Regions from separate parts of the Vibrio iocasae genome, predicted to be linked through region 1. Evidence: predicted binding sites of a transcription regulator. Region 1 holds the regulator's gene; the other holds the start of a gene.
The links. The regulator CRP, encoded in region 1, controls carbon source genes, mostly activating them, when cyclic AMP is high. The targets are predictions, from matches to a motif close to TGTGANNNNNNTCACA.
Positions count from the first base shown of each region.

Region 2: a site for CRP is predicted at 2,122-2,137, ahead of cdd (cytidine deaminase). Genes of this name have one in related genera too.

Region 1 covers NZ_CP145311.1:225,699-242,389, reverse strand. Annotated here, with positions in the region: gene fkpA (FKBP-type peptidyl-prolyl cis-trans isomerase) at 1-628, opposite strand, end outside; gene SNR28_RS10610 (WD40 repeat domain-containing protein) at 783-1,745, shown strand; gene SNR28_RS10605 (SlyX family protein) at 1,738-1,959, shown strand; gene slyD (peptidylprolyl isomerase) at 2,155-2,754, opposite strand; gene SNR28_RS10595 (YheV family putative zinc ribbon protein) at 2,930-3,124, opposite strand; gene kefB (glutathione-regulated potassium-efflux system protein KefB) at 3,146-4,942, opposite strand; gene kefG (glutathione-regulated potassium-efflux system ancillary protein KefG) at 4,944-5,525, opposite strand; gene SNR28_RS10580 (ABC transporter ATP-binding protein) at 5,665-7,581, shown strand; gene SNR28_RS10575 (TIGR02444 family protein) at 7,586-8,053, shown strand; gene SNR28_RS10570 (LysE family translocator) at 8,078-8,674, opposite strand; gene SNR28_RS10565 (PLP-dependent aminotransferase family protein) at 8,803-10,194, shown strand; gene SNR28_RS10560 (hydrolase) at 10,191-11,162, shown strand; gene SNR28_RS10555 (YheU family protein) at 11,205-11,420, shown strand; gene SNR28_RS10550 (phosphoribulokinase) at 11,506-12,375, shown strand; gene crp (cAMP-activated global transcriptional regulator CRP) at 12,619-13,251, shown strand; gene SNR28_RS10540 (DNA-3-methyladenine glycosylase I) at 13,561-14,244, shown strand; gene SNR28_RS10535 (isopenicillin N synthase family dioxygenase) at 14,434-15,273, opposite strand; gene groL (chaperonin GroEL) at 15,699-16,691, opposite strand, start outside.
Region 2 covers NZ_CP145311.1:1,607,814-1,624,504, reverse strand. Annotated here, with positions in the region: gene sbcB (exodeoxyribonuclease I) at 1-985, shown strand, start outside; gene SNR28_RS17245 (CidA/LrgA family protein) at 990-1,364, shown strand; gene SNR28_RS17240 (LrgB family protein) at 1,361-2,053, shown strand; gene cdd (cytidine deaminase) at 2,194-3,081, shown strand; gene purT (formate-dependent phosphoribosylglycinamide formyltransferase) at 3,221-4,396, shown strand; gene SNR28_RS17225 (thiopurine S-methyltransferase) at 4,518-5,168, opposite strand; gene SNR28_RS17220 (RelA/SpoT domain-containing protein) at 5,414-6,190, shown strand; gene ihfA (integration host factor subunit alpha) at 6,258-6,551, opposite strand; gene glgC (glucose-1-phosphate adenylyltransferase) at 7,149-8,405, shown strand; FMN riboswitch at 8,534-8,706, shown strand; gene SNR28_RS17205 (DMT family transporter) at 8,874-9,806, shown strand; gene pheT (phenylalanine--tRNA ligase subunit beta) at 9,901-12,288, opposite strand; gene pheS (phenylalanine--tRNA ligase subunit alpha) at 12,307-13,290, opposite strand; gene SNR28_RS17190 (GNAT family N-acetyltransferase) at 13,591-14,052, shown strand; gene SNR28_RS17185 (PQQ-dependent sugar dehydrogenase) at 14,095-15,171, shown strand; gene rplT (50S ribosomal protein L20) at 15,390-15,743, opposite strand; gene rpmI (50S ribosomal protein L35) at 15,786-15,980, opposite strand; gene infC (translation initiation factor IF-3) at 16,086-16,640, opposite strand; gene thrS (threonine--tRNA ligase) at 16,644-16,691, opposite strand, start outside.

The DNA of each region.
Region 1 (16,691 bases):
ACTGAACACCTTCTGTCCATCCCGGAATCACGCGATCTAGCGGGAAAGTTGCTGGTGCATTACGATCGTAAGAACTATCGAACTGAGTACCGTCAATCAATGTGCCTTTGTAGTGAACTTCTACTGTATCAGTTGAAGCAGGCTTATCACCTTCAGCAGAAGTCATCACCTGGTAAAGAAGACCAGATTCTGTCTTAGTTACGCCTTCCTGTTTTTCAAACTCAGTACGGAAGTCATCACCTTCTTTTTTCGCTGCAGCTGCTTTCTCTGCTGCAACTTCCTGCATCTTAGTCGCTACGCGCTTATCAAGCTCTTCAAGAGCAACACGAGCTTCTTCTTCTGTCAAGCTTGGGTTACCAGCGAATACGTCTTCAATACCTTTAAGAACCAATTCTTTTTTCAGCTCTATACCAAACTCAGATGGCTTTTCAATGCTATCAGCAAGGTAATTCGCAAAAGAAAGACCAATAGCGTATGACGCTTTTTCGTCTTCAGTAGCAAAAGCTTCTACTTGCACTTGCTCTTCAACCTGAGGAGCGGTTTCAGTTTTTGGGGTTTCCTCTTTCTGACAACCCACTGCCAACATGACTGTCGCTGCAAGCAGTGACACTTTAAAGAAAGGTTTCATCTAATACTCCAATTAACGGCAAAGCCATTTCATTTTGATACACACCTCATTTATAAACAGAGACATGCAAATATCTTGTTGCATCAATATACTAGGTATATGCCTGTCGACACAAACCGGATTGAGCCTAGTGAAGCGAACATTCTCACACTTAATGACATTAGCCTTTGTCATAACCATGTTAAATGGCTGTTTTTTTTCCAGCAAAAACGACCAAAGATGGGATCTAGAACCCAAAGGCACCACCAGCTTTGCTCTTAGCAGAGATGGACGCTTCGCATTGCTTTACTCAAAAGAGCACCATTTAGTTCTTTGGGATTTGGCAGAAAACAATCAACTTGCAGAGCTTGGTGAACAAGACCCGGAAGGAAATACAGTTTCCACAATCAAAATCTCCGACAACGGCCGTTATGCCGTTACAGCGACTCAACTAAACTTTGCGGTCTGGGATCTCGCATGGTCAAAAGCCGAAGGGCTCTGGTCCATATCCGATGGTCTGATCCGCGATGTAGATGTCAGTAGTAATGGCGAACAAGTACTGCTGGGGTTATCTAACGGTAAAGCAATATATGTGAACTTAGTCACTGGAAGACGCATGGAGTTCCTTGCTCACAGAGAAAAAGTTAATACCGTTGCGTTATCTGCCAATGGAAAGTATGCCCTTTCTGGTGGAAACGACTATAAAGCCTATTTTTGGGATACCACCACCGGGCAAGCATTGTATATGTTTGAACACGATGCACGTATAAACCGTGTAGCCCTGCAAAGAGACGGTAAGCTGGCATTCACATCCGATGGTTCTAACGATAGCTTCGTATGGGATCTCGCCAATGGAAAAAAAATATCTGAGTTAAAGTCACTTTCCAGACAGCTTGTGTTCTCGACAGCAAGATTTTCTGATGACGGGCAAATGATTGTAACCGGTACACCTTCCGGCAGAGTTCAACTATGGAATTCAAATACAGGTAAGCGGTTGGACTGGTGGGAAGTGGAGCCTCTAAAAGAAACTCGCCCTCCACGTGCAGTCGTGTATGATGCTGCCTTTGATTACGAGAATAGAGTTATATCTGCAACATCTGCAGGTATCGCCCAGGCCTGGAAAATAGAAAATGACTAAAATTGAAGAGCTTGAACTGAGAATCAATGATCTGGAAATCAAAAACTCGTTTCAGGAGCAAACCATTGACGAACTCAATGACGCCCTAAGCCAACAACAAGTAATGATTTCTAAGATGCAAGAGCAGATGAAGTTTATGGTTGAAAAGATAAAGGGAAGTAACCGTTCAAATCTGGCTGATGAATCAGAAGAAACACCACCGCCACATTATTAACTTTTGATTTTCTCTCTTGACGACACTGCACTCAAATCATTGTCACTCCAGAATTAGCCTTAGCGAATATACGGAATCTAACCTCTGCGCATCCGTCGACTAGATTCCGTACTAAAATCGTGCCTAGCGATACGGAACGACGGGCATAAAAAAGGTGGTCTACATGACCACCTCAGAATCCTAAGCTAACGCTTATTAGTGCGAGCAGCCACAGCCGCCACCGTTGCCGCCACCACAGCAACCTTCTTCTTTATCATGACCATGGCCGTGACCTTCGCCACCACAACATTCGTGATCGTCGCCTTTGCCTTCACCGCCACAGCAGCCACCAGCTTTATGAATATGGCCGTGCTCAGCTTCTTCTGCAGTTGCTTCACGTGTTGCTACCACCTCAACATCAAAAGTCAGTGTCTGACCTGCTAGCATGTGGTTGCCATCAACAACAACTTCATCGCCATCTACTTCTGTTACTTCTACAGGGATTGGACCCTGATCTGTATCAGCAAGGAAGCGCATGCCAACTTCAATTTGCTCTACGCCTTGAAATACGTTTGCAGGTACGCGCTGAACTAGTGCGTCGTTGTGTTCACCGTATGCATCATCCGGAGCAACTGTTGCAGAGAACTTATCGCCAGCTTCTTTACCTTCCAGCTCTTTTTCAAGGCCAGTGATCAGGTTGTTGTGACCATGAAGGTAATCCAGTGGAGCTTCAACTGTTGACTGATCAACGACTACACCGTCTTCAAGTTTTACCTGGTAAGCAAGGCTTACTACTACGTTCTTTTCAATTTTCATGATAACTCCGGAGGATGTATTGAAATAATTGCCCTGCTTGAATTGCTTTCCAAAAATCAGGATCTCCACACATTATGGGGGCAAAATATATAAACTCAATTATTCCATACAAACTTTGTTGAGAATTTTTCTCAGCATCAAAGTTATCTCGCACTTCTACTGTTGCCTCGTATCTCTACTCGGGCTTAAAGACTCCGATCATCTCTTGGCCATTATGTTCACTCTGTTCAACAGCCTTTGGAAGACGTTGCTCTTTGTAATCACAATCAACACATTCAACTAATTCGATATCATTCTCTACCCACCAACGCAGAGAGTCTGAACTTTGACAGCTTGGGCAGGTTGCTCCGGCAATAAATCTTCTTTTCATTATCTGTATCTTTTTATTGTTCTATTTCCAGTGATCCATAGAGTGATTATCCGTTTCCATCTCTCTACCAAATATTTCTTCAAGTTCCTTTCTCGCTTCTTTGGCACGAAGCGCTAAGTTCTTATCATCCTGATGTTGAGGCAACAATTCCTGCAACATAGCCGCATCAAGCTTTCTAAAGTGCGACTCTGCTCTTTTCGCCTGGTAAGGGTGAAAGCCCAACTCGACCAGAGTCTGACGTCCAAGGTCAAGCGCACCTAAGAACATCTCACGAGAATAGTTTGGTACGCCATGATTTAACAGTTGGTAGGCTTCTACACGACTTCGGGCTCGCGCCAAAACCTTCATATTCGGGAAATGGTGATGGCACATCTCAGCAACAGCCAAGACTTCATCTGGATTATCGGTACAGATGACTATCGCCTCTGCCTTTTCTGCCCCCGCAGCTCGAAGCAAATCCAATTGAGTCGCATCACCATAATAAACTTTATAGCCATACTTTCTTAGCAACTGGATCTGGCTTGGATCACTCTCCAAAACCGTCACCTTAACTTTATTGGCATACATCAAACGACCAACAATCTGACCAAACCGACCGAAGCCAACGATAATAACTCTAGGTTTCTTGTCTTTAACCTTGTGGGGTTTACTGGAAGCGTCTGAAAGGTTTATCGTCGCGGAGAACCATTTTTTCTGAGCAAGCAATAGAAGTGGTGTCGTAACCATAGATAAACTCACGACCACCAGCAGAAACTCAACTAAATCCTGATCTAGCAGATTTTCAGCCTGAGCTGCGGTGAACAGTACGAATGCAAACTCACCACCCTGACTCAAAATAGCGGCCATCTGGCTACGCGCTTTTGGCCTGGTGCCAAACAAACGTGCCAGTATGTATAGGATCAGCCCTTTAATCACAACTAAACCAACCACCGCGATAAGGATCTTGGTTGGCTCCAACGCCAATAACCCCAGATTTACGGCCATGCCTACAGCGATAAAGAACAAACCAAGCAATAATCCTTTGAATGGTTCGATTGCGATTTCAAGCTCATGTCGGTACTCACTTTCTGCCAGAAGAACACCGGCCAGAAAAGTTCCCAACGCCATCGACAATCCGAGCTTTTGCATAATGACAGCAATACCGATTACCAATAAAAGCGCAGCAACAGTAAATAGCTCCCTGACACCGCTCATCACGACATAACGAAATAGCGGCCTCAGCAAATAGTGACCACCCACTAAAAACACCACAATACTACCGAGCATAAGCAGTGCGTCTCGCCAGTCTCCCCCGACATTGCCAGCAAGCAGCGGCAACATGGCTAACATCGGAATAACCGCGATATCCTGAAACAACAAAACTGCAAAACCTGACTGCCCGGTTTCAGACCCGGCAAGCTCCTGCTCTTCAATCACTTTGAGTGCAATGGCGGTCGAAGACAACGCCAGCGCCATACCAATTACAAGGCTACTTTGCCAGGATAAATCGAATAAACTGGTGATTGCCGCGATAATAATGGTCGTGACAACAACCTGAGCGCCGCCCAATCCGAGAATTGGATTTCGCATTTGCCAAAGCTTTTTGGGATTAAGTTCCAACCCAATAAGAAAGAGCAGCAACACAACGCCAAACTCTGCAAAATGCAGTATCGCGTCGACATCACTGATCAACCCAAATCCCCACGGGCCAATAGCCAAGCCTGCAAGCAAATATCCAAGGACAGACCCCAGCCCCATGCGCTGAGCCAGAGGAACCGCAACCACTGCGGAAGTAAGAAATATCACACCAGTTTGAAGGAACTCACTTGTTGCTGCCATGCTATTCCTCCTCATCTGAAAAGATAATCGACTTTTCACCAAATGGATTTTTAAGCCAGGTTCTATACTTTTCAGCATGTTCATAGCGCTCGATATCAGTAACATGCCGAGCCCAGTGCAACACTAGAGGCTTAAACCAGTTCATCTGACAAAGGGCTGCTGTTAATTCAAATGGCTGGAGAATCTCTTGTAATGGATATTTGTTATAGCCTGAATGACCAAAAGCCTCTTTTGCACCTCCGGTAGAAATAACACTTCTCCAGTATTTCCCCTTCAAAGCACTACCTTCCCCAAAAGCAAAGCCTTTGCCTAACACTCTATCCATCCACTCTTTCAGAAGTGCCGGGCATGAATACATATAGAGAGGGTGTTGAAAAACAATAATATCGTGGGACAGCAGCAACTGATGTTCATGCTGGATATCGATAAAAAAGTCGGGATAGCAAGCGTAGAGATCATGCACGGTGACATGAGCCAAATCGCTGACTTTACGAATCATCACCTGATTGGCAATTGATGCTCCCTGATCCGGATGAGCGTAAATCACCAAAATCTTGGGCGTTTGATGTTCTGCTAGATTCATTCCCTGAACTCAGTATCCATATGTTTTAACTTTGTTAATGAAACCATGATATACCTAAAGTAACTCAAGATGCGAGTATCAATAACATCTGATACTATGCCCCGGTAAAATTTGTTCTTACCACTTCTATAAGATTTCTATGATTACTTTCTCAGACATTCAGTTATTACGAGGCGGAAAACCGCTACTCGATCAGGCTACTGCATCTATCAACCCTGGAGACAAAGTTGGTTTGGTAGGTAAAAACGGTTGTGGTAAATCTACGCTGTTTGCTCTGTTAAAAGATGAACTTTCTATAGATGCTGGTAACTTCCAAATGCCGTCACATTGGGAACTGGCTTGGGTTACGCAGGAAACACCTGCACTTGAACGTCATGCCCTTGAATACGTTATTGATGGTGACAGAGAGTATCGTCAACTTGAGTCAGAGCTAACTAAAGCAGAAGAAGCCGACAATGGCACGCTAGCGGCTGAGATTCACGGGAAGATAGAAACCATTGGTGGGTACACTATACGTGCCAGAGCAGCCGAGCTGCTTAACGGCCTTGGATTCAGCCAGAATCAGATGAGCTGGAATCTGACTCAGTTTTCTGGTGGTTGGCGTATGCGACTCAATCTGGCTCAGGCTCTGTTGTGCCGTTCTGACCTGCTACTTCTCGATGAACCAACCAACCACTTAGATTTAGATGCGGTTATGTGGCTGGAGCGCTGGTTACAATCATATCCAGGAACGCTAATTTTGATCTCGCATGACCGGGATTTTCTGGATCCTATTGTTGGACGCATCATCCATATAGAGAACGAGTTATTAAACGAGTACACCGGTAACTACTCATCTTTTGAAACACAACGCGCTCAAAAGTTGGTTCTGCAACAAGCTATGTTTCAGAAGCAACAGAAACAAATGGCACACATGCAGAGCTACATCGATCGATTCCGCTATAAAGCCTCTAAGGCGCGTCAGGCTCAAAGCCGTATAAAAGCACTTGAGAAAATGGAAAAGGTGCTGCCTGCTCAGTTTGATAACCCATTCAGCTTCGAGTTTAGAGAGCCTTCTGCACTGCCAAACCCAATTCTTATGATGGACGAGGTTTCTGCCGGGTATGACGACAACCTTATTCTGGAGAAAATCCGTCTGAACCTGGTTCCTGGCAGCCGAATTGGCTTGCTCGGGCGTAACGGTGCGGGTAAATCGACACTGATTAAACTTCTATCTAGCGAGTTGAAACCGCAAGGCGGGGATTTAACTTATTCTCAAGGGGTGAAGATTGGTTACTTTGCACAGCATCAGCTTGAAACTTTGCATCCAGAAGAGACGCCTCTTCAACATATGATGCAAATCGCACCAGAGAAAACGGAACAAGAGCTAAGAAATTATCTGGGTAGCTTTGGTTTCCATGGAGATAAAGCACTTGAGAAAGTTGCTCCGTTTTCAGGTGGTGAAAAAGCACGTCTGGTTCTGGCTCTTATCGTGTGGCAAAAACCAAACCTGCTGCTTCTCGATGAACCAACCAACCACCTTGACCTAGATATGCGTCAGGCGCTCACTTTAGCCCTGCAGACCTTTGAAGGTGCAATGGTCATTGTCAGCCACGATAGATACCTGTTAAGAGCAACAACCGATGACCTTTATCTGGTACATGATCGTCAGGTCGCCCCTTTTGACGGTGATCTGAATGATTACTACAAATGGCTAACTGATCAAAGTAAAGCTGAGCGAAAAGAAGCACAACAGGATGCGCCACCAAAGGATACAACCAATAGCGCAGCGGCCCGAAAAGAGCAAAAGCGTCGTGAAGCAGAGTTCCGTAAGCAGACAGCGCCACTCAGGAAAAATCTGGAAAAACTTGAGAAGCGAATGGATAAGCTGAACGAGGCTTTGGCGGAAATTGAGCAGCAATTAACAGATACTTCACTGTACCAGTCTGAAAATAAAGCTAAACTTAATAAAGTTTTAGCGGAACAAGCAACTTCCAAAGCAGAGCTTGAAGACGTGGAAATGGAGTGGATGGATATTCAGGAAACTCTGGAGCAAATGGAGCTGGAAAGGATGTAGGTTTATGGCGTCAGACTCTTCTTTTAACCTCACTATTGAACGACTGTGGCAGTTCAGCCTGCAGTATTACAGCGTGAAAGAAGTAAAAGAGGCGTGTCTGAACCTACAGAACAAGTTTCATGGCAACGTAAACCTGCTTTTGATGCTCAAGTGGCTGGACGAGCACAATCTGACGTTTAAACATGAAGAGTGGACTGATGTGCAAAGATGTATCTTACGCAGCGAACAACTTCTTCAGCACTACCGCGAACTCAGAAAGAAACTAAAAAGTAACCTGCCCGACTCTCTATACAGAGAGTCGCTTGAGTTTGAGTTACTTTTGGAAAAACAGCAGCAATCGGACCTTGTTGATTGCATCAATTCTCTGCAGCTGTCTGAGAACACCGACGAGCCGCTAACTAAGCTTTACTGCGAACAACTTAGTGCAGACCATCTTTTTGAAGCTTTCTCCAAGAAGTTTTATAAAAGTTGATGGTGAAAGCACCTTCGATTCGCATCACCACATAAAGACGACACAACTTGCAGTAAGTGCGGCCATTCCAACGTTAAAGCGTTTCCATGCTGTCGCACCTGAAAGCCATTTGCCAATCAGCGCACCAAATCCAACCCATATAGAAGAAGTGTGTAGCTGAGTGATAAAGAAAATCAGCGCAATATAAGCCACCGATAGCCAATAACCCTCACCCGCCAGCGAGAAAGAACCTATTGCAGTCACCATCATCATCCAGGCTTTGGGATTAACGTACTGAAAAAAAGCCGCCTCCAAGAACGTCATAGGTTTGCGCTCTTTTTCACCCTCTATGGATGCAGGGCCTGTGTTAGCAATTTTATACGCCAAATAGAGAATATAGAGACTCCCTAACCACTTCATCGCTTCCTGTATCTCCGGGTAGGCTTTAAAAATCGCGCTCAAGCCTGCAGCCAGCATAAAGATCATGCTAATTAAACCTAAGCTAATCCCCAAAAAGTGTGGAATACTGCGCTTATAGCCAAAGTTAGCCCCTGATGCCGTCAACATCACATTGTTTGGCCCCGGAGTGCCTGTCATCACAATCGCAAACACCAATACCGACAGAAAGAATTGCCATTCCATTTTAAATCTCCTCACGCAGCAGAAATTGTATCGGTACAATTTCATATATCTTATTGACTTGTTACTATTGTGCGCACAAAATAACCATAACAATCGATGCAAATAAGATCAAAAGGTTTATTGTCACCATGACAATCGTTACATTTGAACTCTGCCCTCAAGACAGTTCACCCAAATACAAGCAGATTGCTGATCTGATAGAAGAAAAGATCACAAAGGGAGAATTAAGATCAAACGACAAATTACCCACTCACCGAAATCTTGCAGATCAGCTATCGGTAACCGTTGGGACAGTCACCAGAGCCTACGCAGAAGCTGAACGCAGAGGCTTAGTCGAAGCTCGTGTTGGCGCAGGCACCTTTGTCGTGGACGCCCAAAAAGCTTACTGGGCATTTGATCAATCGGAACAAAGAGCGGAAGGTGAGTCTAATCTGGGATTTAATATCCCTCCTTTAGTTGACCGTAGCGATATGTTGCGCGAAGCGATGGAAGCTTTGTCTCGCTCTCCTCAGGCACTCAATCAATTTATGATTTATCAAAAGCCGACGGGAATTGAATCTCATCGAAGTATCGTCGCTAAGTGGCTCAGAGAGAAAGGTGTCGAACTTAACGAAGAACGGATGCTTTTTAGTTCTGGGGCTCAGCATGGTGTCCAAATGGTATTAGATGCCTTAACCCGAGCCGGAGATACCATTTTAGTTGAGAAGCTGACTTACCCAGGATTAATAAGTCTGGCGAAGCAAAAGCAACTCTCCATTAAAGGAGTTGAAATGGATGAAGAAGGCATACTTCCAGATGCGCTTGATGCTGCTTGTCGCCAGTATCAGGCTCGATTCATCTATCTGACTCCAAGCCTTCAGAACCCAACGACTGCAACCATGTCTCTTGAAAGAAGAAAAGAGATTCTGAGAATTTGTAAAAAATACGACCTGTATGTGATCGAAGATGATGTGAATGGCTTGCTACCAGAGAACCTCTCTCCTCCACTAGTGAATCTGGCGCCCGAGCAAGTGATCCATATTGGTGCGGTTTCTAAGTGGTTAGCTCCAGGCTTAAGAGTTGGATACATTCAGCCTCCAGAAAAGCTTTATCAGCCTTTGAGCATTGCTCTACAAAACCATAGCTGGATGATAAGCCCTCTGCTTACAGCACTCACTTGTGAGTTAATGCAAAGCCAAAAAGCAGATCAAACCTTGCTGGCCATTCGACAAGAGATGGAGCAGCGACTTGAGTTAACCCTGCAATACTTAGGTAACTTCGATATTCGATACAAGAAGCACTGTTTTCATGTCTGGCTTTCACTTCCTGAACACTGGCGATTAAGCGATTTTGTTGAAGCCACTAAAAACAACAATGTTGTCGTTAAATCCGCAGAATTGTTTACGCCACCAGCCGGAAATGTCGTTCCGGCAGTAAGGCTTGCATTAAGCTCTCCTTTAAACCAAGCTGAACTAAAGCTTGGCCTGGAGAAGCTAAAGCAGCTACTGGAAACCAACCCGATAAGTAACTTTGCATTATGACCAATTTTGAGCCTGCAAAAGGGTTAAATAACCCTCACCTACAAACTATTGTTCCGCGCCTGATTCGCAAGTCCGCACTCTTTGAGCCGATTTGGGAATCATTGGAATTGCCCGACGGGGATTTCTTAGACCTCGCATGGAGTGAAGATAAGAGTTCAGACTCGGCAAATGACAAACCCATATTTGTACTGTTTCATGGCCTGGAAGGGAGTTTTTACAGCCCCTACGCTAACGGGCTAATGAAAGCTTTCTCGGATAACGGCTGGCTATCAGTGATGATGCATTTTCGTGGTTGTAGTGGTAGACCGAACCGGCTAGCCAGAGCTTATCATTCCGGAGAAACGGAAGATGCCCGATTCTTCCTGAACTACCTTAACGAGATGTTCCCGAATCAACCTAAAGTAGCGATAGGCATTTCACTCGGGGGAAACATGTTAGTCCGGTATCTGGCGCACTATCGTGATAACCCAATACTGAATGCAGCAACCGTGGTATCCGCACCACTTGATCTGGCAGCCTGCTCGAAAAGAATCGAAAGTGGATTTTCTAAGGTATACCGAAATTACCTTCTAAGCTCACTAAAAGATAACGCGCTGAAAAAAGGCAATAAGTTGAGTGAAGCCCTGGGTATCAGTTCTGCTGCAATTAAAAGCGTTAAAACGCTTTACGGGTTTGACGACACAATTACAGCACCGCTACACGGATTTAAGAATGCTGCCGAGTATTATGCAAAATGTTCTGGGCTGCCTGTACTGAACCAAGTGTCAATCCCACTTCAGGTTATTCATGCTAAAGACGATCCTTTTATGACTCAAAAAGTCATTCCCGACTTTAAACTTAATGAGAACATACATTATCGGTTATTTAAACGCGGTGGCCATGTGGGGTTCTTGTCAGGTTCCATCCGCAAACCAAAGTTCTGGCTTGAAAGTGCCATGCCAAGCTATTACCGTCATATGTACCTTTAAACATCCAACACCGAGCCCCTGTCGTAAAAGAGAGAAGTATTTATGATTGTCCCCTGGGAAGAACTAGAAACAGACACATTGGAAAACCTAATCCAGGCATTTATTTTACGGGAAGGAACCGACTACGGTGACGTAGAGTTTTCACTGCAAGATAAAGTCGATCAGGTTAAGGCGCAAATCGAGTCAGGTGAAGCCGTTATCGTTTTTTCAGAGTTGCATGAAACCGTTGATATCAAGCTAAAAAGAGAGTTCTCTTAACCACAGATTTCCAATGGATTGATTGACGTTTTATCGCAATCTCATAGACTGTACAACTGTAGTTAACAAACAGACAAGGATTGTCATGTCAGCTAAACACCCCATCATTGCTGTAACAGGTTCATCCGGAGCCGGTACAACCACAACCACCGAAGCTTTCAGGAAAATGTTTAATATCATGGACCTCAAGCCTGCGTGGGTTGAAGGTGATAGCTTTCACCGTTTCACTCGTCCAGAAATGGATACCGAAATTCGAAAAGCGAAAGAGCAGGGAAAACACATCAGTTACTTTGGCCCCGAAGCCAACGACTTTGTGATGCTGGAAAAATTCTTCCGCCAATATGGTGATGAAGGTACAGGACAGTTCCGAAAATACTTACACTCATTTGATGAAGCCGTTCCCTACAATCAAATGCCCGGCACATTCACTCCCTGGCATGACCTACCTGAAAACAGTGATGTCCTTTTTTACGAAGGCCTGCATGGTGGTGTAAAGTGGGGAGACGTGAATGCTTCGCAGCATGTCGATCTGCTCATCGGGATGGTTCCAATCGTAAACCTGGAGTGGATTCAGAAGTTCGTTCGCGATACCAGAGACAGAGGACACTCACGTGAAGCGGTGATGGACTCCATTGTTCGCTCTATGGACGACTACCTAAACTATATTACTCCGCAGTTTTCACGCACGCACATCAACTTTCAGCGCGTACCAACCGTCGACACATCAAATCCCCTAAATGCAAAAGGAATTCCTAGTCTGGATGAGAGCTTTGTCGTTATCCGCATTAGGGGTATCAAAAACGTGGACTTCCCTTATCTTTTGGCAATGATAGATGGCTCATTTATGTCAAGACACAACACGCTTGTAGTACCGGGGGGAAAGATGAGTTTTGCTATGGAGCTCATTATTCGTCCGGCTCTTCAGCAGCTCATTGAAACCGGCAAAATAGGTTAATTTATAAGCCATATCACAGGTTAGTTGTTAGACCGTGATAATGTGCACATTTTTGCTTAAAAAATCGGAGTTCGCGAGCGATCAAAATCAAGAAATCGTTTGCAAAAAGATATAATATTCATAACGAAATACAAGATGCTTGCAGCCATTGATAAGAAAACCTATGCTATTCGACCTACAAGAATGGTTCAGTAGCAGAGGACGCTGCTGAGCATCAGGCCCTGCAGATAAAGTGAGATAATTATGGTTCTAGGTAAACCTCAAACCGATCCAACGTTAGAGTGGTTTCTTTCACACTGTCATATTCATAAGTACCCATCAAAAAGTACTTTGATTCATGCTGGTGAAAAGGCCGAAACTCTTTACTACATTGTTAAAGGTTCTGTTGCTGTCCTAATCAAGGATGAAGAAGGTAAAGAGATGATTCTTTCTTACCTTAACCAAGGTGATTTTATTGGTGAACTAGGTCTGTTCGAAGAAGACCAGGAGCGTACAGCTTGGGTTCGCGCTAAATCTCCTTGTGAAGTTGCAGAGATTTCATTTAAGAAGTTCCGTCAGCTAATTCAGGTAAACCCAGATATCCTAATGCGTCTTTCAGCTCAGATGGCAAGTCGTCTGCAGGTGACAAGCCAGAAAGTTGGTGACTTGGCATTCCTTGATGTAACTGGTCGTATCGCTCAGACTCTTCTGAACCTGGCTAAGCAGCCAGATGCGATGACTCACCCAGACGGTATGCAAATTAAGATCACTCGTCAGGAAATTGGTCAGATCGTGGGTTGTTCACGTGAGACTGTGGGTCGTATCCTGAAGATGCTTGAAGAGCAGAACCTGATTTCTGCACACGGTAAAACTATCGTGGTATACGGTACTCGTTAATAATCTCGAGTCTGTTACAGATATTAGAAACGCAGCTTCGGCTGCGTTTTTTGTATTTATCGAATGGTTAAGTTAGTGGATGAAGTCGCTTACACGAACCGCATAACTGGCTAACACTTAATAATCTAATTTCAGCAGTTAGCATGTTCGTTCCATCGACCACAACCACTAACCTCTAATAGTTCAATCTGATTTTGGATTGTTCATTCCATCGAGCACACCCAGTAAACAAAGTACAAGCGTACAAGCGTACAAGCGTACAAGCGTACAAGCGTACAAGCCATCATTGAACCCTAGTGGAAGAAAGCAATGGAAAAGTTTGAGTCTATTTATCATAGAGCCGCAGAAAGAAAAGGCGGTGAGCAACGCCTTGAAGAGCTTCTTAGTAAACCATTAACAAAGGAAAAAGTCGCAGCCATACCCAATGACCGTTGGTTATCAGCATTCACGATGAAAGTTTTTCAGTGTGGTATTTCATGGGATGTGGTACGTAAGAAGTGGCCTAACTTTGAAGAGGCATTTTTTGGTTTTAAAGTTGAACCACTGCTTATGCTTTCTGACGAACAATGGGAAGAGAAAGCTAAGAACCCAGCTATTATCCGTCACCTTACAAAAGTGATGTCGATTCCTGCTAATGCTGACATGATTCACTCTGCTTCTATTGAGCACGGTTCGTTTGGTGAGATGGTTGCAAATTGGCCTTCAGAAGACATTACAGGCTTATGGGAGTATCTCAAGAAGAATGGTAGCCGCTTAGGTGGAAATACCGGTCCATACGCGCTTAGAACGCTTGGTATTGATACTTTTATTCTTTCCTCTGATGTGGAGTCGCATCTGCGCAATATTGGTGTTATCGATTCTGGTAGAAGGACAAAAAAAGCCCAGAATGCCGCTTGCAAAGCATTCGCAGAGTGGCAGCAGGAATCAGGCCGTTCTTTGGCAGAGATTAGCCAGACTATCGCCTTTAGCTGTGGTGATAATCGGGTTGTTTAGCTGTTCTTTATTGCTCTTGTACAGCTATCCTTAAGGAAGGATCATAGGTATCCAAAAGCTCGAATTGCTGTACTGATCAGCTTTTTGACCTATTGAGCTACTGGTACCCAAAAGCTTTTAAAGCTATTTACATACGGAAAAACCCGAAGTAGTGACTTCGGGTTTTACTTTCCAGCTCAAACGCTTGGACTATATAACACCTAGCTCTCTTAGGCGTTCCATCAGATAACTGTCTGCTGTGTATCTCTCTGATAGCACTACTTCCGGCTTTGGATGCAGGAATAAAGGTAGTGATATACGCGAATGCTCCTGACGCTCACCCGTTGGGTTAATTACACGGTGGGTCGTAGAAGGGAAATAACCTCCGGATGCTTCCTGAAGCATGTCACCAATATTGATGATCAGGTTGCCGAAGTCACAAGGTACATCTAACCAATCCCCCTCTTTACTAAGAACCTGTAAACCTGGCTCATTGGCAGCAGGTAAAACTGTTAGAAGGTTAATGTCTTCATGGGCTGCAGCTCGTATTGCTCCCGGCTCTTCATCACCTGTCATCGGTGGATAGTGCAGTACTCGCAACAAGGTTTTTTGGCTACCATTAATCATTTCTGAAAGAGCAATAGAAAAACGTTCTTTTACATCTACTGGAGCGTGCTCTTCAACCCAACCTAGCAACTCTTCCGCAAACGCGTTTGCTCTCTGATAGTAATCAAGTATTTGTTCTTCTAGCTCTTCCGGAATCTGTCCCCAAGGATAGACATGAAAATACTCCTTGATATCTTTATGAGTATGACCTTTAGCAATTTCAGATACCGATGGCGGGAAATATCCATCCTGAGTTTCCGAGTTAAAGTGAAAATCTTTCTTACGCTCTGAGGTAAAAAACTTGTACCAGTTTTCATATATGGACTCGACAAGCTCTTTGGGGATCGGGTGATTTTTAAGTACACCAAATCCAGTATCACGTAGTGAGCTTACAAATTGTTGAGCAGCATCTTCTGCAAGGTAATCGACAGTTTCCAGTTTCATAACTTTACTTCTTATCATTGTTATTGGTGGAACTGCGGACTTTAAATGTTAAATATATGTAAATCAATCTTTACTAAATCAAATAACGCATTTTGTGTAAAACCTGCAATTTTCAACAATTAACGTACATATATTTGGTGCTCAATTAGCCTTAAGCAAGGAAGGGTTACAGGTACTCAAAAGCTATTTTAGCTACACACGTACAGCTTTTAAGGAGGGAGGGTTACTGGAACCCAAAAGCTCTTTAACCTGATTAGCAGATACAAAAAAACCAGAGCCGAAACTCTGGTTTCTCTTAAGCAAATAATTGATTTGTAGCTAAGCTGTACGGTTTTAGGACAAGGAGGTCACGCGCAGTGTACGTTAGTACATGAGCATGACCGACGCAGTAATAAAACCTTACAGCGACGATACAAAATCAATTATCACATCATGCCTGGCATGCCACCCATACCACCCATGCCGCCCATATCAGGCATTGCTGGAGCGTCGCCAGCAGGCATGTCAGTAACCATAGCTTCTGTAGTGATCATCAGGCCAGCAACAGATGCTGCGAACTGTAGAGCTGAACGAGTTACTTTAGTTGGATCTAGGATACCCATCTCGATCATGTCGTTGTATTCACCAGTTGCTGCGTTGTAGCCGTAGTTAGCTTCACCACCTTTAACATTGTTAGCTACCACAGACTCTTCATCACCTGCGTTGGCAACGATTTGACGAAGTGGTGCTTCCATTGCACGAAGTGCTACGCGGATACCAACGTTCTGCTCTTCGTTTGCACCTTCAAGGCCAGCAACTTTAGATGCTGCACGAACAAGAGCGACACCACCACCAGCAACAACACCTTCTTCAACTGCTGCGCGAGTTGCGTGAAGTGCGTCTTCTACGCGGTCTTTCTTCTCTTTCATTTCTACTTCAGTTGCTGCACCAACTTTAATTACTGCAACACCACCAGCTAGCTTAGCAACACGCTCTTGTAGCTTCTCTTTGTCGTAGTCAGAAGTTGCTTCTTCAATCTGCTGACGAATCTGAGTAACACGGCCGTTGATCATCGCTTCTTCACCCACACCATCGATGATAGTTGTGTTTTCTTTAGTGATTGTGATGCGCTTCGCCTGACCTAGATCTTCAAGAGTTACTTTCTCAAGTTCCAGACCAACTTCTTCAGAGATAACAGTACCCGCAGTTAGGATAGCGATGTCCTGAAGCATTGCTTTACGACGATCACCAAAGCCAGGCGCTTTAACAGCTGCAGCTTTAACAATACCGCGCATGTTGTTCACAACTAGAGTTGCTAGTGCTTCACCTTCTACATCTTCAGCGATGATTAGAAGAGGACGAGATGCTTTTGCTACTGCTTCCAGAGTTGGAAGAAGTTCACGGATGTTTGATACTTTCTTATCAATCAGAAGGATGAA
Region 2 (16,691 bases), 1.4 Mb from region 1:
GGAAGGAATTAACTGGCCGACGAAAGAGGACGGCACACCCAGCTTCAAGCTGGAACAGCTTTCGGTCGAAAATGGTATCGAACACGAAAATGCCCATGATGCAATGGCCGATGTCATCGCCACCATAGAGCTAGCTAAAAAACTAAAAGCCGCACAGCCTAAACTGTTCGAGTACCTATATCAGATGCGCCACAAACGTAAGTTAAATGAGCTTATTGATATCGTTAACCTGACTCCTCTAGTTCATGTTTCCGGAATGTTCGGTGTTGAATGCTCTAACACGAGTTGGATTGTTCCTGTTGCGTGGCACCCGAAGAATCAGAATGCCGTAATCTGTATCAATCTGGCAAAAGACATCTCACCTATCCTTGAGCTTGATGGCGATATGCTCAAAGAACGTCTGTATACCAGACACTCTGAGTTAAGTGAAGATGAACTCCCTGTTCCGGTTAAGCTGATTCATATCAACAAGTGCCCTATTCTTGCACCCGCGAAAACCCTGACTGCAGAGAATGCAGAACAGATTGGTATCGATCGTGAAAAATGTCTTAAGAACCTGGCAACGATCAAACAACATCCAGAGATTCGCGAAAAACTGATCGAGCTTTATCAACATGAGCGTGAGTTCGAGAACAAAGGAAATGTAGATACCATGCTTTACGACGGTTTCTTCTCACCATCAGATAAGGCTTCTATAGATATAATCCGACAGACTGCGCCTGAGCATCTGGCTGCTTTGGATATCTCGTATTCAGACCCTCGTATCGAACCTCTTCTATTTAGATATCGTGCGAGAAACTTTCCATCGACGTTAAGTGAAACAGAACAGGTTAAATGGACAAATCACTGCAGAGATTACTTTGAGTCTCAACTACCTGATTACATGTTAAATTTGGAGAATTTAGCCCATGAGCACGAGTCCGATGAGAAGAAAATAGCCATACTAAAGTCTGTCTACAAATACGTAGAGAACCTTGTATCCTAAGAGAATGATAAAAAACAAAATAATCCAAATCGTCAGATACATTGTTTCTGCGTTTCTTATTGTCGCTGCACTTTTTGCTGGTAATTCTATTCAATTGCTCCTTGGGATAGGCATTCCGGGGAGTATTATCGGCATGTTGCTTCTTTTTTTCCTGATGACAACGGGCGTTATACCAGCAGAGTGGGTCAAACCTTCTGCCCAGCTATTAATCCGATATATGATTTTGCTGTTTATACCTGTAAGCGTAGGGCTAATGGAGCATTACGAACTTCTCAGCGCAAATGCTCTGCAGATTTTTGTTAGTACCGTTGGGGGTTCCGCTATTGTCTTAGTTTGTCTGGCCTGGATGCTTGAGAAAATATTGGTGGATAAGAGATGATTTGGCTATTTGTAACTTTCAGTTCGTTTCTGATTGCTCGGTTAATCAGCCAAAAGCTCAAACACCCATTAGCAAATCCGCTACTGATTAGTTTGGCTATAGTCATCCCACTGTTGCTGTTAACAGAGACGACTTATCAAACGTACTATGCTGAAAATGAAGTTCTGATGTATTTGTTGCAACCTGCGGTTGTTGCTCTTGCGTACCCCTTGTATGAACAAGCTCGCGAAATCAGGGCAAACTGGAAAATCATCTTTCTTGCTTGCGGTGTAGGAAGTGTTCTTTCCATGTTTACTGCATCAGTGATTGCTGTACTACTCAACACAGATATCCCTTTGATCGCCAGTATCCTAGGCAAGTCCGTTACCACACCAATTGCCATGGAAGTTTCTAGCCATTTGGGTGGAGAACCAGCAATAGCAGCAATCATGGTTCTAATCGTGGGTGTATTTGGTGCAATCTTCGCCTATCCAATCTATAACTTAATCGGTATCACTCACCCTATTGCAAAAGGCTTAACCATGGGAACGGTTGCTCATGCACTAGGAACTGCAACAAGTATTGAGAAAAATCCCAAAGAAGGTGCGTTTAGCTCATTGGCATTGGTTCTTTGCGGTGTAATTACCTCTTTTCTCGCACCAATGTTCTACGTTTTTGTCGAGTGGCTGCACATTATCGTCAATGGTTAAGGCATACACACTCAAAAAGCGTGACGTCACTCAATTAATGAAAAATGAAAACTCATTACATTTTTTACTGAGACCTTTGTCACAGCATTAATGCAAATTTGTTCTAAAATGACACATAACGATAACCAAAGGAGTCATTGATGAACTCTCGACTAGAACAAGTGCTGAATGAGATGCCACCAAAAATTGCTCAGTACCTAAAGCAAATTGTGGCATCTGATGATTTTGACGCGACTATCTCTTCTGAACAGTTTGACGAACTTTTGCAGATCACAGGATTGCCAGATGATGAGCTTAGAGTAACCTTACTTCCTCTCGCAGCGGCATTCTCTTACGCGCCTATTTCCGAGTTTTTTGTTGGTGCAATCGCAAGAGGCCTGTCTGGTCGACTATACTTTGGTGCCAACATGGAGTTCGAAGGCGCTCAGCTTGGTCAAACCGTCCACGCAGAGCAATGTGCTGTCAGCCACGCATGGATGAAGGGCGAAAAAGGCCTGAAAGATGTGACGGTTAACTACAGCCCTTGCGGACACTGCCGTCAGTTTATGAATGAGCTAACAACAGCCAATGAGTTGATGATTCAGCTACCTCAGAGAGATGAAAAATCGCTTCAGGAATACCTTCCAGAATCTTTTGGACCAAGCGATCTTCAGATAAAAGAGAGACTGATGGATGGAAACAGACTATCCCATGAGTCCCCGGAAGATGATTCTCTTCTGCAAAAAGCCGTAGAAGCGCTGAACATGAGCCACTCTCCTTACACAGAGAACCATAGTGGTGTTGCTCTTGAGCTTAACGATGGAACCGTTGTTATGGGTGCTTATGCTGAAAACGCAGCATTCAACCCTAGCCTGCCACCATTGCAAGTTGCCTTTATGCAGGTACTCATGTCAGGTCACAGCTTTGATGAAATTAAGAACGCTGCTGTTGCAGAAGTCTCTACCGGAAAGATCAGTCACTTAGCCTATATCCAGGCAACGCTGGATGTAATCAATCCTGACATTCCTGTTAGCTATGTTTCAGTCTAAATACATATAGCAACATATCCCATTAAAGCCTTATTTCGATAAGGCTTTTTTATTTCTCAGATTTACACAGCAAACGATTGCGTCTTAATTTAATTTCAGTATGATCCGCTAAAAATCATTGCTGGATAAAGGAAACAAGATGTTTGGGACTGCTACCCGTGAAAACGCAACTCGAGTGTTACTGCTAGGTTCTGGTGAACTTGGTAAAGAAGTCGCTATTGAATGTCAGCGACTAGGTCTGGAAGTTATCGCATGTGACCGATACGCAGATGCTCCTGCGATGCAAGTCGCGCATAAAAGTTACGTGATTGATATGCTAGACGGAGAAGCACTGAAAAAAGTCGTTGCAGCAGAAAAACCTGACTATATTGTTCCCGAAATAGAGGCAATTGCCACTGATACACTGATCGAGCTTGAAGAGCAAGGCGTCAATGTTGTCCCTACTGCCAATGCGACCAAGTTGACCATGAACCGTGAAGGTATCCGTCGACTCGCAGCAGAAGATCTTTCAATAGAAACCTCACCTTACCGGTTCGCTGACACTTTTGAAGAGTTCAATAAAGCCGTTGAGACTGTCGGCATGCCATGCGTCGTTAAGCCAGTGATGAGTTCATCGGGTAAAGGACAAAGCATCATCAAGCAAGAATCTGATATTGAATCAGCATGGAGCTACGCACAAGAAGGCGGTCGTGCCGGTGCGGGACGCGTTATCGTTGAAGGCTTTGTCGATTTTGACTACGAAATAACTTTACTGACTGTACGCGCTGTTGATGGCGTGCATTTCTGCGCACCTATTGGTCATAGACAAGAAGATGGTGATTACCGCGAGTCCTGGCAGCCACAAGCAATGTCTGAAATCGCGCTTAAAGCAGCTCAGTACGTATCTGAGACCGTTGTTAATGCACTGGGTGGTTACGGATTGTTTGGTGTAGAGCTATTCGTAAAAGGCGATAAGGTCATATTTAGTGAAGTGTCCCCTCGCCCGCACGATACTGGTATGGTCACAATGATGTCACAGGAACTGTCTGAATTTGCGCTGCACGTTCGAGCATTCGTGGGGTTGCCAATTAATAAGATCGTCGAATATGGTCCGTCCGCATCTGCTGTCATTTTAGGAGAAGGAACATCGGACAATATTCGCTATGAAGGTTTAGAAGATGTGCTTTCAGCGTCAAAAACTCAGTTACGTCTTTTCGGTAAACCAGATATTGATGGCAGACGTCGCCTTGGTGTTGTCCTGACTCGAAGAAAGTCGACTGAAAAAGCGGTCGATGTTGCAGTTGAAGCTGCGGCTAAGATTAAGATCATCTACTAAGCGATATTTAATCAAAACGCAAATGTCCAAGTAGGTCCCCGCCTTCGCAATCACAAGGCTAGTGGGATGGCGGATTTTGTCAATGAACCTAGGGAAGCTCAGCTTCCCTATTTATGCAAAGCTAAAACCCTTCGATCAGCCACACTTCTTCAGCAAACCGGCTAAGTCCTTTCTTAGTAATTTTAGGATGCTCGGAATCGGCTTCATCTCTGAATACCCTCGTTATCGTACAATCGCTAAAAAGTGTTCGAACCTCTGCTTCAGAGACACTAAACGGAGGCCCTGCCATTTCACTCTGTATGTAATCAAGAGTAATAAGAAGGATTCGTCCTCCTTTTGTGAGAAATGATTTAACCCTCTCTACATACTCGTGCCTCATGTCTTCCGGTAGTGCAACCAATGCTGCTCGGTCGTAAACCACATCATAAGGTTCAACAGGTGCGGTAAAAAAATCCCCCGTATAAATGTTCAGCTCATCAAACTGATACAGCTCGTGACTACCCGGTAACTGAGTTACGAGCGGAGTGTAAAAGTGCTCCGAGAAAAATGCTCTTACAGCAATTTCACTTAGCTCTACGCCCTGCACATTATCATGCAGATTCGCCAGCCAGACTAAATCTTCGGTTTTACCGCATAAAGGTACAAACACTCTCGATTCTCTGTCTGCATTCACTTTCTCCCAGAACTTAATCAGCAGTGGATTAACATCTTCCAGGTGAAAACCGATTTTATTTGAGGCCCATTTACTATGCCAAAACTCTCTATCTCGCATACATCTACTTGTTCTTTGAAAACCAACGGGTAATTTGTATCAATTTTGTTAAACATTCAAGAGTTAATATATGTGATGGAAGTCTCATACAATGTAAATTAATGCAAAGATCCATTGGAAAAAGAAAAAATGCCCTAAGATATATTCCTGTAAGCGAAAGCAATCCGCTGACGACATCATCTATAAAATCTGGTTTCTTTTGAAAATACAGTTTTACCAGGGACATAGATAAGTCAGGAGTGTTGATGAGTCAACTTTTACGTACGCTTACCCTATCGCTGCTCATTTTGAGTAAAGCGCCCGCGTTTGCAGCTGTTCAGCAGGACGTTTCCAAGAAGCAGGAAAAACCCAAAGAAAGTGCAAATCAAATCAGCCCAAAACTGTTTAAACATAGCCTAAGCGGCTTGTATGGTATAGAACCTGTATCCTTCCACACAATTCAACCAATCAATGATTTTGACGCTTTATATGCACAAGCGGAATCTGCCCAAGCTGAGCTAGAGAACATCTGTAAAACAACAGCAATGCTAACAAACACTACCCCTGAGTTTGCAGGCGTAAAATCCAAAGAGAGAGCTAAAATTAAAGTCAACACTGAGCTGAATGGTCAGGCAAACCAAATCACTGATCTTGCACGGGCGACTCTCGTAGCTGACGACATCGAAGGTCTGGTATCGGCATACGAAACATTGGCACGAGAGACAAACATCGTAAAAGTAAAGAATCGCTTCAAAACCCCAGCACCGTCAGGATATCGGGATCTAAACGTATTGATTGAGCTACCAGAAAGTAAACATATTGCAGAAGTTCAACTGCATTTGAGATCAATAGCAGAAGTAAAAAGCGGTCCAGAACATGATCTGTATGAAGCAATACAAGGAATAGAAAGATTGGCAGTCAGCGAGAGCAGAATGCTAACGGAGTACGAGATACACCGTATAACATCTCTTCGACGTCAATCACTAGAACTTTACCAGGATGCTTGGCAGCCTTACATCACAACTGAAATAAGAGCTGCCTAGCGAGTCGAAAACCGACAACAAGCAAAAATGACTAAAAGACCACTAAATACAGTGGTCTTTTTTATCATTAATCAAGTTTGATATTCTCTACACGAGCTTTTAATTTTTGCCCGGGACGGAATGTTACAACGCGTCGTGCAGTAATTGGAATGTCTTCACCGGTTTTAGGGTTTCGACCTGGTCTTTCACTTTTGTCTCTAAGATCGAAATTACCAAACCCTGACAGTTTTACCTGCTCGCCACTTTCTAATGCCTTGCGAATCTCTTCGAAGAACACTTCAACCGTCTCCTTGGCATCCCGTTTACTGTATCCTAGTTTTTCAAACAGGTTCTCAGCCAGATCGGCCTTTGTGAGCGCCATAAAAACTTCCCTCAAAGCTTTGTTAAACATTGCTGCTATATAAGCAACACCACTATTTAGTTACCTTACCAATAACAAGTGTATTGGCACAGTCAACTGAAGTTTATGCCAACCTTATGATTTTCGCCAATTTTTTTCTTAGAATATTAGACCATTTGAGTAGAAGTAATCGATTTCAAATGCTACTAGGGTAGATAAGTATCCCAATATAATTATAGTTTTATCATTATATTGATGATATCTAACTGATTTTCCTGTGAAGGAAGAATAATTCACTAAATAATCAGGGATTGTAAGAGATAAGATTTATTTGCAGTTTTTATGATAAAACCCAAGATATTTCTTTAAGTTTTAACCTGTTAGGCGGGTAAAGTTTTACAATTGAAACATAATTGTTTCCTACACTCAATCACTGAATATCAACTACATGGCATAAAACAAATATATAACTAATTTAGTATGCATTTCCCCTGAACAGTGACGCACGCAACAAAGTTGTTGGAAAAAACATAGTACTGTAAATGGGTCAGTGCTAGCCCCCAAACTACAAGGGTGCTGACAGTTTTATTATTTTTTTATTTAAAAGGCTTTAAATATATGTCAAGTAACAATTATTCGCATGCTGATACCAATAGACTTGTTCGAGAAACAAGCGCACTTATTTTGGCAGGAGGCAAAGGAACACGATTAAAACAATTGACAAGTAATAACGCGAAGCCAGCTGTTTCATTTGGCGGTAAGTTTCGAATTATTGATTTTACTCTTTCTAACTGTATTAACTCAGGTATTCGTAAGGTAGGCGTCCTAACTCAATACATGGCGCAGGATTTGATTGATCATCTTCAAGACGGCTGGCAGGTTCTTTCTCCAGCAATGGGCGAAGGTGTTCGTATCGTTCCGGCACAGCAAAGAACAGGTGAAGATTGGTATCGTGGTACAGCGGATGCGGTATACCAAAACCTTGATCTGATTAAAAAGCAAAACTCTAAATACGTTCTTGTACTTGGTGGTGACCATATCTACAAAATGGACTACTCACGTATGCTTAACTTCCATGTGGAAACAAATGCAGCAGTTACTGTTGCTTGTATCCACAAACCAATTGAAGAAGCGTCTTCATTCGGTGTAATGGGTATCGATGGCGAAGGTGAAGTAAAAGCATTTGTAGAGAAGCCGGCTAATCCACCAGCAGACCCACATGACCCATCTAAAGCACTTGTTTCTATGGGTATCTACATCTTCAATGCAGACCTTCTTGAAGAAGAGCTGGTAAATGCACTTGAAGATCCTGACTATAACCACGACTTCGGTCATAACATCATCCCTGGCCTTCTTGGTCGTCATAAAGTTAGCGGTTATGTATTCGCTGACGGAGGCGGTCACCCTGGTAAAACGGCTTACTGGCGCGATGTTGGTAACCTGGATGAGTACTATGTTGCAACCATGGATCTGCTTTCCCCAGACCCAGAGCTGGATATGTACTCTCAGGAATGGCCTGTAATTACAAACCAGAGCCAGCGTCCTGGTGTGAAGTTTGTATTCAATGACGATGGCCGTCGCGGCTACGCAGTAGATTCAGTACTTACAGCAGGCGTAATTGTATCTGGTGCAGCGGTTGAACACTCTCTGGTTTCTTCCGATGTTCGCCTACACAGCTACTCAACCATTAAGGACTCAATCATTCTGCCAAATGCTGATGTAGGTCGTCACTGTCGACTAACTAAGGTTATCGTAGGTGAAGGTTGTCAGATTCCAGATGGCACAGTAATTGGTGAAGATCCAGCTGCAGACGCAGAGAAGTACACAGTGTCACCAAACGGTATTGTACTAGTTACTTCTGAGATGTTTAAGTAACCAACCACTTAAGCTGAATAGTTCAAGGGCTCACATCTGTGAGCCCTTTGTTTTTTTGTCGGTTTATTGATACAGACTATTGAATTTATTTTAGAAAATACATAAAGTTCTAACGATTCATAATTTAAATCGAACTTCAGGGCGGGGCGCAATTCCCCACCGGCGGTAATTTGCTTATTTATACTTAGATATTGATAGCAAAAAGCCCGCGAGCGCTTAGTGGATGTAATTTCTTCTAAGGTCAGCAGATTTGGTGAGACTCCAAAGCCGACGGTAATAGTCCGGATGAAAGAAGATCGACTAGAGAGCTTTACCGTCAGGTGAAAGTTCTGCTTTGGCAAGTTTAGATTCAGGTATCATGGCGCTCACACCGTTGAGTCACTGTGCCGCCTTTTCTGCATGCCAGAGTATTTGTCTATTGTTTTTCAATCATCGCCCCTGTTCATCTTTATTAAAAAGGAAATTAAGATGGCAGGTACATTCTTTATCATGATCGCGTGTCTGACCTGGGCGTTAGATACCTTGATACGTTACCCACTATTAAATGCAGGGTACTCTACCCTTCAAATCGTTTTACTTGAACACATCACACTGTTTTTAATTACGCTTCCGCTGCTTATCAAGCATAAAGCTGAGTTTAAACGTTTATCTCGTCTTGGTTTTGTTAGTTTATTCTTCATTGGCGGAATTGGCTCGGCTGTTGGTACACTTGCGTTTACTCAGGCGTTTCAATACCTGAATCCTACCGTTGTGATTCTGTTACAAAAACTGCAGCCTCTTGTCGCCATTCTCGCGGCCTCCTGGCTTCTTAAAGAGCAGATTCGTAAGCACTTTGCCTTTTGGGCTCTGGTTATTCTTGCAGGGAGCCTAACCATGATGTGGACTGATATTGCCAAGTTAAGTTCGGCAAACCTTCACTATAGCGATTTGAGCAACGATATTGTTATGGGGTACGGATACACACTACTTGCAGTGTTTGCATGGGGTATGGCCACCGTTTGCGGAAAGTATTTATCTCAAACAGGCATGTCGGCTAATGCCATCATGTCCGGGCGTTTTACCACTGGTTTACTTGTTCTCGCAACATTGGGGGTATTAAATCAGGAGCAGATTACCACTATCACCACCGGAGATTTGAGCTCATTGGTGCTTATGGCACTACTTAGTGGCTTAGTCGGTATGTGGTTCTATTACCAGGGATTAAAGCGAGTGCCCGCACAAGCTGCTACGCTCGCAGAGATGACCTTCCCCGTGTTTGCAGCACTGATAAACTGGTGGGCGTTAGATATTTCACTCAACGAGTATCAGATCATCGGCGCTTGTCTGTTACTTATTGGTAATGTGGAAATTCGTAGACATGAATTGTCACAGCCCGTGGATTCCGAGTTACAAAGCGCTTAAAGTATAGAAAGCTAGCCAACGAAGCTTATCTATATTAGAAGCCTTAAAAAAGGGCGCTTAAACAAGCGCCCTTCTTGATCGCAATGACTTTTAATTAGTCACGCAGTGTCGCACCGAACTGCTCAGAAACCGCAGCAACGATGGCATCTACAGAACCAGCAATGTCCGCATCTTCAAGCGTACGCTCAACAGACTGAAGGCTTAGTGCGATAGCAAGGCTCTTCTTACCTTCTTCTACACCTTTACCTACGTACACATCGAACAGCTTCGCATCTGTCAGGAACTCACCACCAGATTTCAGACAAGCTTCTACAACATCACCTGATGCTACAGACTCATCAACAACCAATGCGATGTCACGACGGTTTGATGGGAACTTAGACAGAGCAACCGCTTCAGGGATTACACGTTCGTTAATTGCAGCCCATTCAATTTCGAATACGATAGTACGGCCATTCAGGCCAAACTTACGCTCTAATTCTGGGTGAACAGTACCGATAACACCGACTTCTTTTCCATCAACAACAATTGCTGCTGACTGACCAGGGTGAAGTGCCGGGTGCTTAGCCGCTTTAAAGCTGTACGCTTTTTCGTTGCAAGTAAGCTCCAGAATCGCTTCCAGGTCGCCTTTCAGGTCAAAGAAATCAACGGTGTTTGACTCAATGTCCCAGTGCTCTTCACTACGAGTACCAGCAATAACACCAGCAAGCATTGTTTCCTGACGCATGCCATTCTCAGCTGCTTGATCAGGAATAAAGCGCAGACCTTGCTCGAATAGACGAACACGTGGCTGCTGACGCTTCTGGTTGTGAACAACTGTGTTCAACAAGCCCTGAATCAGACCAAGACGCATGGCAGACATATCCGCTGAGATCGGGAATGGAAGAATCAAAGGCTCAACATCAGGCACAATCAGTTTCTGCTGTTCTGGCTCTACGAAGCTGTATGTGATTGCTTCGTGGTAACCACGATCGACAAGCAGATCACGAACACGCTTAAGAGGCTGATCCGCTTCTTTATGCAGGTTCATTGCAAGAGCTGCTACTGGAGCCTGATTAGGGATGTTGTCGTAACCGTAGATACGGCCAACTTCTTCAACCAGATCCTGCTCGATAGCGATATCAAAACGCCATGTTGGAGCTTGTGCAGTCCAGCCTTCTTCTGTTGTTTCAACAGACATACCCAGACGCTCAAGAATTTCCGCCACATCTGCAGATGGGATGTGATGACCAAGCAGGTTATCCAGCTTAGTGCGACGTAGAGAAACCGTATTTGGCTTCGGAAGATCCGCTTCAGATTCGGCTGTGATTACAGGACCCGCTTCACCGCCACAGATTTCAATCAGCAACTGCGTTGCGCGTTCCATAGCACTTGGTTGTAGCGCGTAGTCAACACCGCGCTCGTAACGCATTGAAGCATCTGTGTGCAGACCATAGCTACGTGCACGGCCTTTAATTGCATCAGGAGCAAAGAATGCACACTCAAGTAGCACATCTTTAGTTTCAGTCGTTACACCGGAACCTTCACCACCGAATACACCACCAATAGCTAGTGGTTTGTTGTGGTCACAGATGATTAGTGTATCGCTGTTAAGCTCAGCTTCGTTGCCGTCAAGAAGAGTCAGCTTCTCGCCCTGCTCTGCCAGACGAACCACAATACCACCTTCAATCTGGTTTAGATCGAATGCGTGCATTGGCTGGCCCTGCTCAAGCAGAACATAGTTAGTGATATCAACCACTGGATCGATAGAGCGAATACCACAACGGCGTAGTTTTTCCTGCATCCAGATTGGTGTAGCCGCTGTTACATCTACATTCTTAACCACACGACCAAGGTAACGAGGACATGCATCAAAAGCTTTAACATCAATAGAGATTGTGTCATCGATTGATGGAGCAACCGCTTCAAAAACCGGCTCAGTTACGTCAGCGCGGTTTAGTACGCCCACTTCACGAGCAAGACCGCGAATGCTGAAACAGTCAGCACGGTTAGAAGTCAGGTCAACGTCTACCGTTACATCTTCCAGATCGAGGAACGCACGGAAGTCCATACCAATTTCTGCCGCTTCTGATAGCTCCATGATGCCATCAGACTCAACATCGATACCAAGCTCTGTGAAAGAACAAAGCATGCCGTGAGAAGGCTGACCACGTAGTTTTGCTTTCTTGATTTTGAAATCACCAGGAAGCACAGCACCAACCGTTGCAACTGCAACTTTAAGGCCTTCACGACAGTTTGGCGCGCCACATACGATATCTAGAAGCTCTTCAGCCCCAACATCTACTTTCGTTACGCGAAGTTTGTCTGCATCTGGGTGCTGACCACATTCAACAACTTTACCAACTTTTACGCCGGTGAACTCACCAGCGACAGGTAGTACGTCATCAACCTCAAGGCCAGCCATAGTGATTTGATGTGTAAGCTCGTCAGTAGTTACCGATGGGTTAACCCACTCACGTAGCCAGGATTCACTGAATTTCATAGTTCGACTGCCCCTGATTTACTTGAACTGTTTTAGGAAACGAAGGTCGTTCTCGAAGAACGCACGTAGGTCATTTACGCCGTAACGAAGCATCGTCAGACGTTCAACACCCATACCGAAAGCAAAGCCAGAGTATTTCTCAGGATCGATGCCTACGCTGCGAAGTACGTTAGGGTGAACCATGCCACAGCCAAGAACTTCAAGCCATTTGCCATTCTTACCTTTCACATCTACTTCTGCTGAAGGCTCAGTGAATGGGAAGTAAGAAGGACGGAAACGCACTTCCAGATCTTCTTCAAAGAAGTTGCATAGGAAGTCGTTAAGAATGCCTTTAAGCTGTGCGAAGTTTACGTTTTCGTCAACCAGCATACCTTCTACCTGATGGAACATTGGGGTATGAGTCTGATCGTAGTCGTTACGGTAAACACGACCAGGAGCAATAAAACGTAGTGGAGGCTGACGCTCTTCCATAGTACGAATCTGTACACCAGAAGTGTGGGTACGAAGCATCAGCTTTGGATTGAAGAAGAAAGTATCGTGGTCAGTACGAGCCGGATGATCTTCTGCAATGTTTAGCGCATCAAAGTTGTGGAAATCATCTTCAATTTCTGGACCTGACTCAACGGTAAAGCCTAGCTCACCAAAGAAGCTTTCGATACGCTCGATAGTACGAGTAACAGGGTGTAGGCCACCGTTTTCAATACGACGACCCGGCAGTGTTACATCGATAGTTTCTGCAGCGAGTTTTTTCTCTAGCTCTTCACGCTGTAGCGCATCTTTACGAGCCGCAATAGCCTGCTGAACCGCACCTTTTGCTTTGTTGATCTCTTGACCAGCACTGCGGCGCTCTTCTGGTGGTAGTTTACCCAGGCTCTGAAGCTGAGCAGTCAGCTCACCTTTTTTACCTAGAAACTGAACACGCACTTCATCAAGTGCAACTAACGAATCAGCGCTTTCAATGGCGGCTGTTGCGTTAGCAATGATCTCTTGTAGATGTTGCATCTTTTCCTCATCTACCTCTCGGTAGTGTCCATAATTTATGGGCGTTTTGGTCTTTTCATATTGCAAGCTTTAACTATTGCAATTTGGAAAGATCAACACGCCCACGGATGTATTCATGAATAGCTGTACATAGTAATAAAACCAAGCGTTAAAGCCAAATTGAATCTGCATCAAATACCAACTAATGCTCAATTAATCAACAACTAGACAGCAAGTATTCTCATTGCTCATCATGCAAATGCTAAATCGCGATTTGAACTTGTAATTTTCATAGGAAATAGCCATATACAGAGGGTAAGAATGGTCCAGAAAATTCGAAAAGAGACAGACACAATGGATGATCATAAAGTAATTAGTACCAGCTTCGACAGTTCTCATAAACTAGCCATCAAAACCATCAGAAACACAGTATTTACTAAGGAACAGAATGTTGATCCTGACATTGATTTCGACGGACAAGACCTCCATTCTATTCATGCCGTTGTATTTGTTGGCAAAGAAGCCGTCGCAACCGGAAGAATACTCAGCGACGGGCATATCGGGCGAGTCGCAGTATTGAAAGAACACAGAGGCAAACAATACGGGACGCTAATCTTATCCGAGTTGGAAAGAGTCGCTGTAACCAATAACTACAAACGTATTTATTTGGGTTCACAGCTACATGCCGTTAACTTCTACTCTAAACTAGGGTATACAATTTACGGTGAACAATATGAGGAAGCGGGTATTCAGCACCGCTTAATGGAAAAACACCTCGCTTAGACTAAGATCTATCTTATTCATCAGCGAACAACGTAGAGATTTATGAAGTCGCTTTACAACTTACTTTTATTGTCATTTTTCCTGGTACCACATTTTGCTGCGGCTTCCCAATACAGTTACCAACTGGTAGGTAAAGGGTTTGCTGTTCCTTGGGGGCTTGCTTTTCCTGACAAAGATACAGTACTGGTCACCGAGCGAAATGGCGGTATTAAAAAGCTAACGATCAGTAACGGAAGCATAAAAACGCAACCAACTGTAGATAAAATCTACACACGTGGTCAGGGAGGCTTGCTGGATATAGCGGTAATAAGTGATAAAGCTTTTCTCACCTATAGCAAGTCAACGCCACAAGGGGCAGCAACTGCCCTCGCCTACTCTACTTTAAAGCAAAGTTCCCTCACTGAATGGACTGATATTTTTGTCTCAAAATCCACAAGTAATACGGCAAGGCACTTTGGAAGCCGCATAGCTTTTGACGGAAAAGGGCATGTGTTTATTTCCATTGGTGATCGCGGTGACAGACCGAATGGCCAGGATACTGCTAATCACGCAGGTTCGATATTGCGCCTGAATCTAGACGGTTCTACTCCCAGTGGTAACCCATATGTTGATGATGCGAGTGTTCTCGATGAGATATGGAGCTTTGGTCATCGAAACCCACAGGGGCTTTTTTATGATTCAAAAACTGGTGATTTATGGTCAATTGAGCATGGTCCCCGTGGTGGTGACGAAGTAAATCTTATATTAGAAGGAGCCAATTACGGATGGCCCATTACATCGCATGGTAAAGAATATTGGGGACCGTTAGATGCCGCTGATCACCAAGAAAAAGAAGGCATAGAATCCCCTCGTAAAGTTTACATTCCGTCCATCGCCCCTAGTAATATTTTGCTATACCGAGGTGAGCGTTATCCTTCTTTAAACGGAAAACTGGTAGCAGGAGCTCTTAAGCTGACTCACTTGAATATTCTGACTCTGGATAATAAAAAGAATATTGTTGATGAACAGAGAATCGCAGAGGAGTTAGGTGAAAGGATTCGCGATGTAGAGTTAAGCCCTGATGGGTTTATTTATTTTAGTACTGATCGTGGGAATATTTATCGGTTAGTAGAAAACTAAAATTGTGCGTTCAGGCTATGTGCTTACTCTATGTGCTTACTGGGAGCACTAGCTTCCGCTAAGCCGCTCTCTACCAAGCAATTAGGTCCTATTTAGCCAGTGCGCAGCATGTTTACTACAGCAAGTGCACCCAGCAATCACTATACATGCAGTTAAAACAGAAAAGAAAAAAGGAGACCCGAGGGTCTCCTTTTCAAAGTCTGTAAACTAACTCTTAATTAAAGAGCAGCTTTCGCTTTTTCAACTAGTACTGCGAATGCAGCTTTGTCGAATACAGCGATATCAGCAAGGATCTTACGATCGATCTCGATAGAAGCTTTCTTAAGACCGTTGATGAAACGGCTGTAAGATAGACCATTCTGACGAGAAGCAGCGTTGATACGAGCGATCCATAGCTGACGGAACTGACGCTTCTTAGCGCGACGGTCACGGTATGCGTATTGACCAGCTTTTGTAACTGCCTGGAAAGCTACACGATAAACACGAGAACGTGCACCGTAGTAACCTTTAGCTTGCTTTAGAACTTTTTTGTGTGCAGCGCGAGCCTGAACACCACGTTTTACGCGAGGCATAATTGTCTCCTAAACTAAACTTGTTGAAATAACTAAAAAGAATTAAGCGTATGGCATCATACGAACAACTGCAGCCACTTCACACTTAGGAAGGATTGCATTTGGACGAAGCTGACGCTTGTTCTTAGTAGTACGCTTAGTCAGGATGTGACGTTTTGTCGCGTGCTTGTATTTAATACCACCAGCAGTTTTCTTGAAACGCTTAGCAGCACCTTTGTTGGTTTTCATCTTAGGCATGATGAATAACTCCGCATTGTAGTTTGTTAATAAACACAGTAATTAGGGCGAATAAAACCCAGCCGCCTTACAGCAGCTGGGCTGTATTACTTGCAAAGCCGTTAATTACTTCTTCTTAGGGGCTAGCACCATAATCATCTGACGACCTTCGATACGCGTCGGGAAAGATTCTACAACAGCAAATTCTACTGTATCTTCTTTCAGACGGTTTAGAACGTCGACACCGATGTCCTGGTGTGCCATTTCTCGGCCACGGAAGCGAATTGTTACCTTCACTTTGTTGCCTTCTTCAAGGAAACGCGTCAGGTTGCGTAGTTTTACCTGATAGTCTCCAATATCAGTTCCAGGACGGAATTTTACTTCCTTAATCTGGATCTGCTTTTGCTTCTTCTTCTGCTCTTTAGCAGCTTTGCTCTTCTCGAAGAGGAACTTGCCATAGTCCATCACACGACAAACTGGTGGCTCGGCGTTAGGGCTGATCTCTACAAGATCCATACCAGCTTCTTCTGCTGCAGCTAGTGCTTCACCAAGTTTTACTACACCTACTGATTCACCATCTGCGCCAGTCAAACGTACTTCACGAACGCCACGAATTTCACCGTTTAAACGGTGCTGGTTTTGTTTGGCCGGTTGTTGTTGGCCACGTCTTCCGCCTTTAATAGTTTATTCCTCCAGATTAAGCTTACGGCTAGAAACCTCTTCTTGAAGATG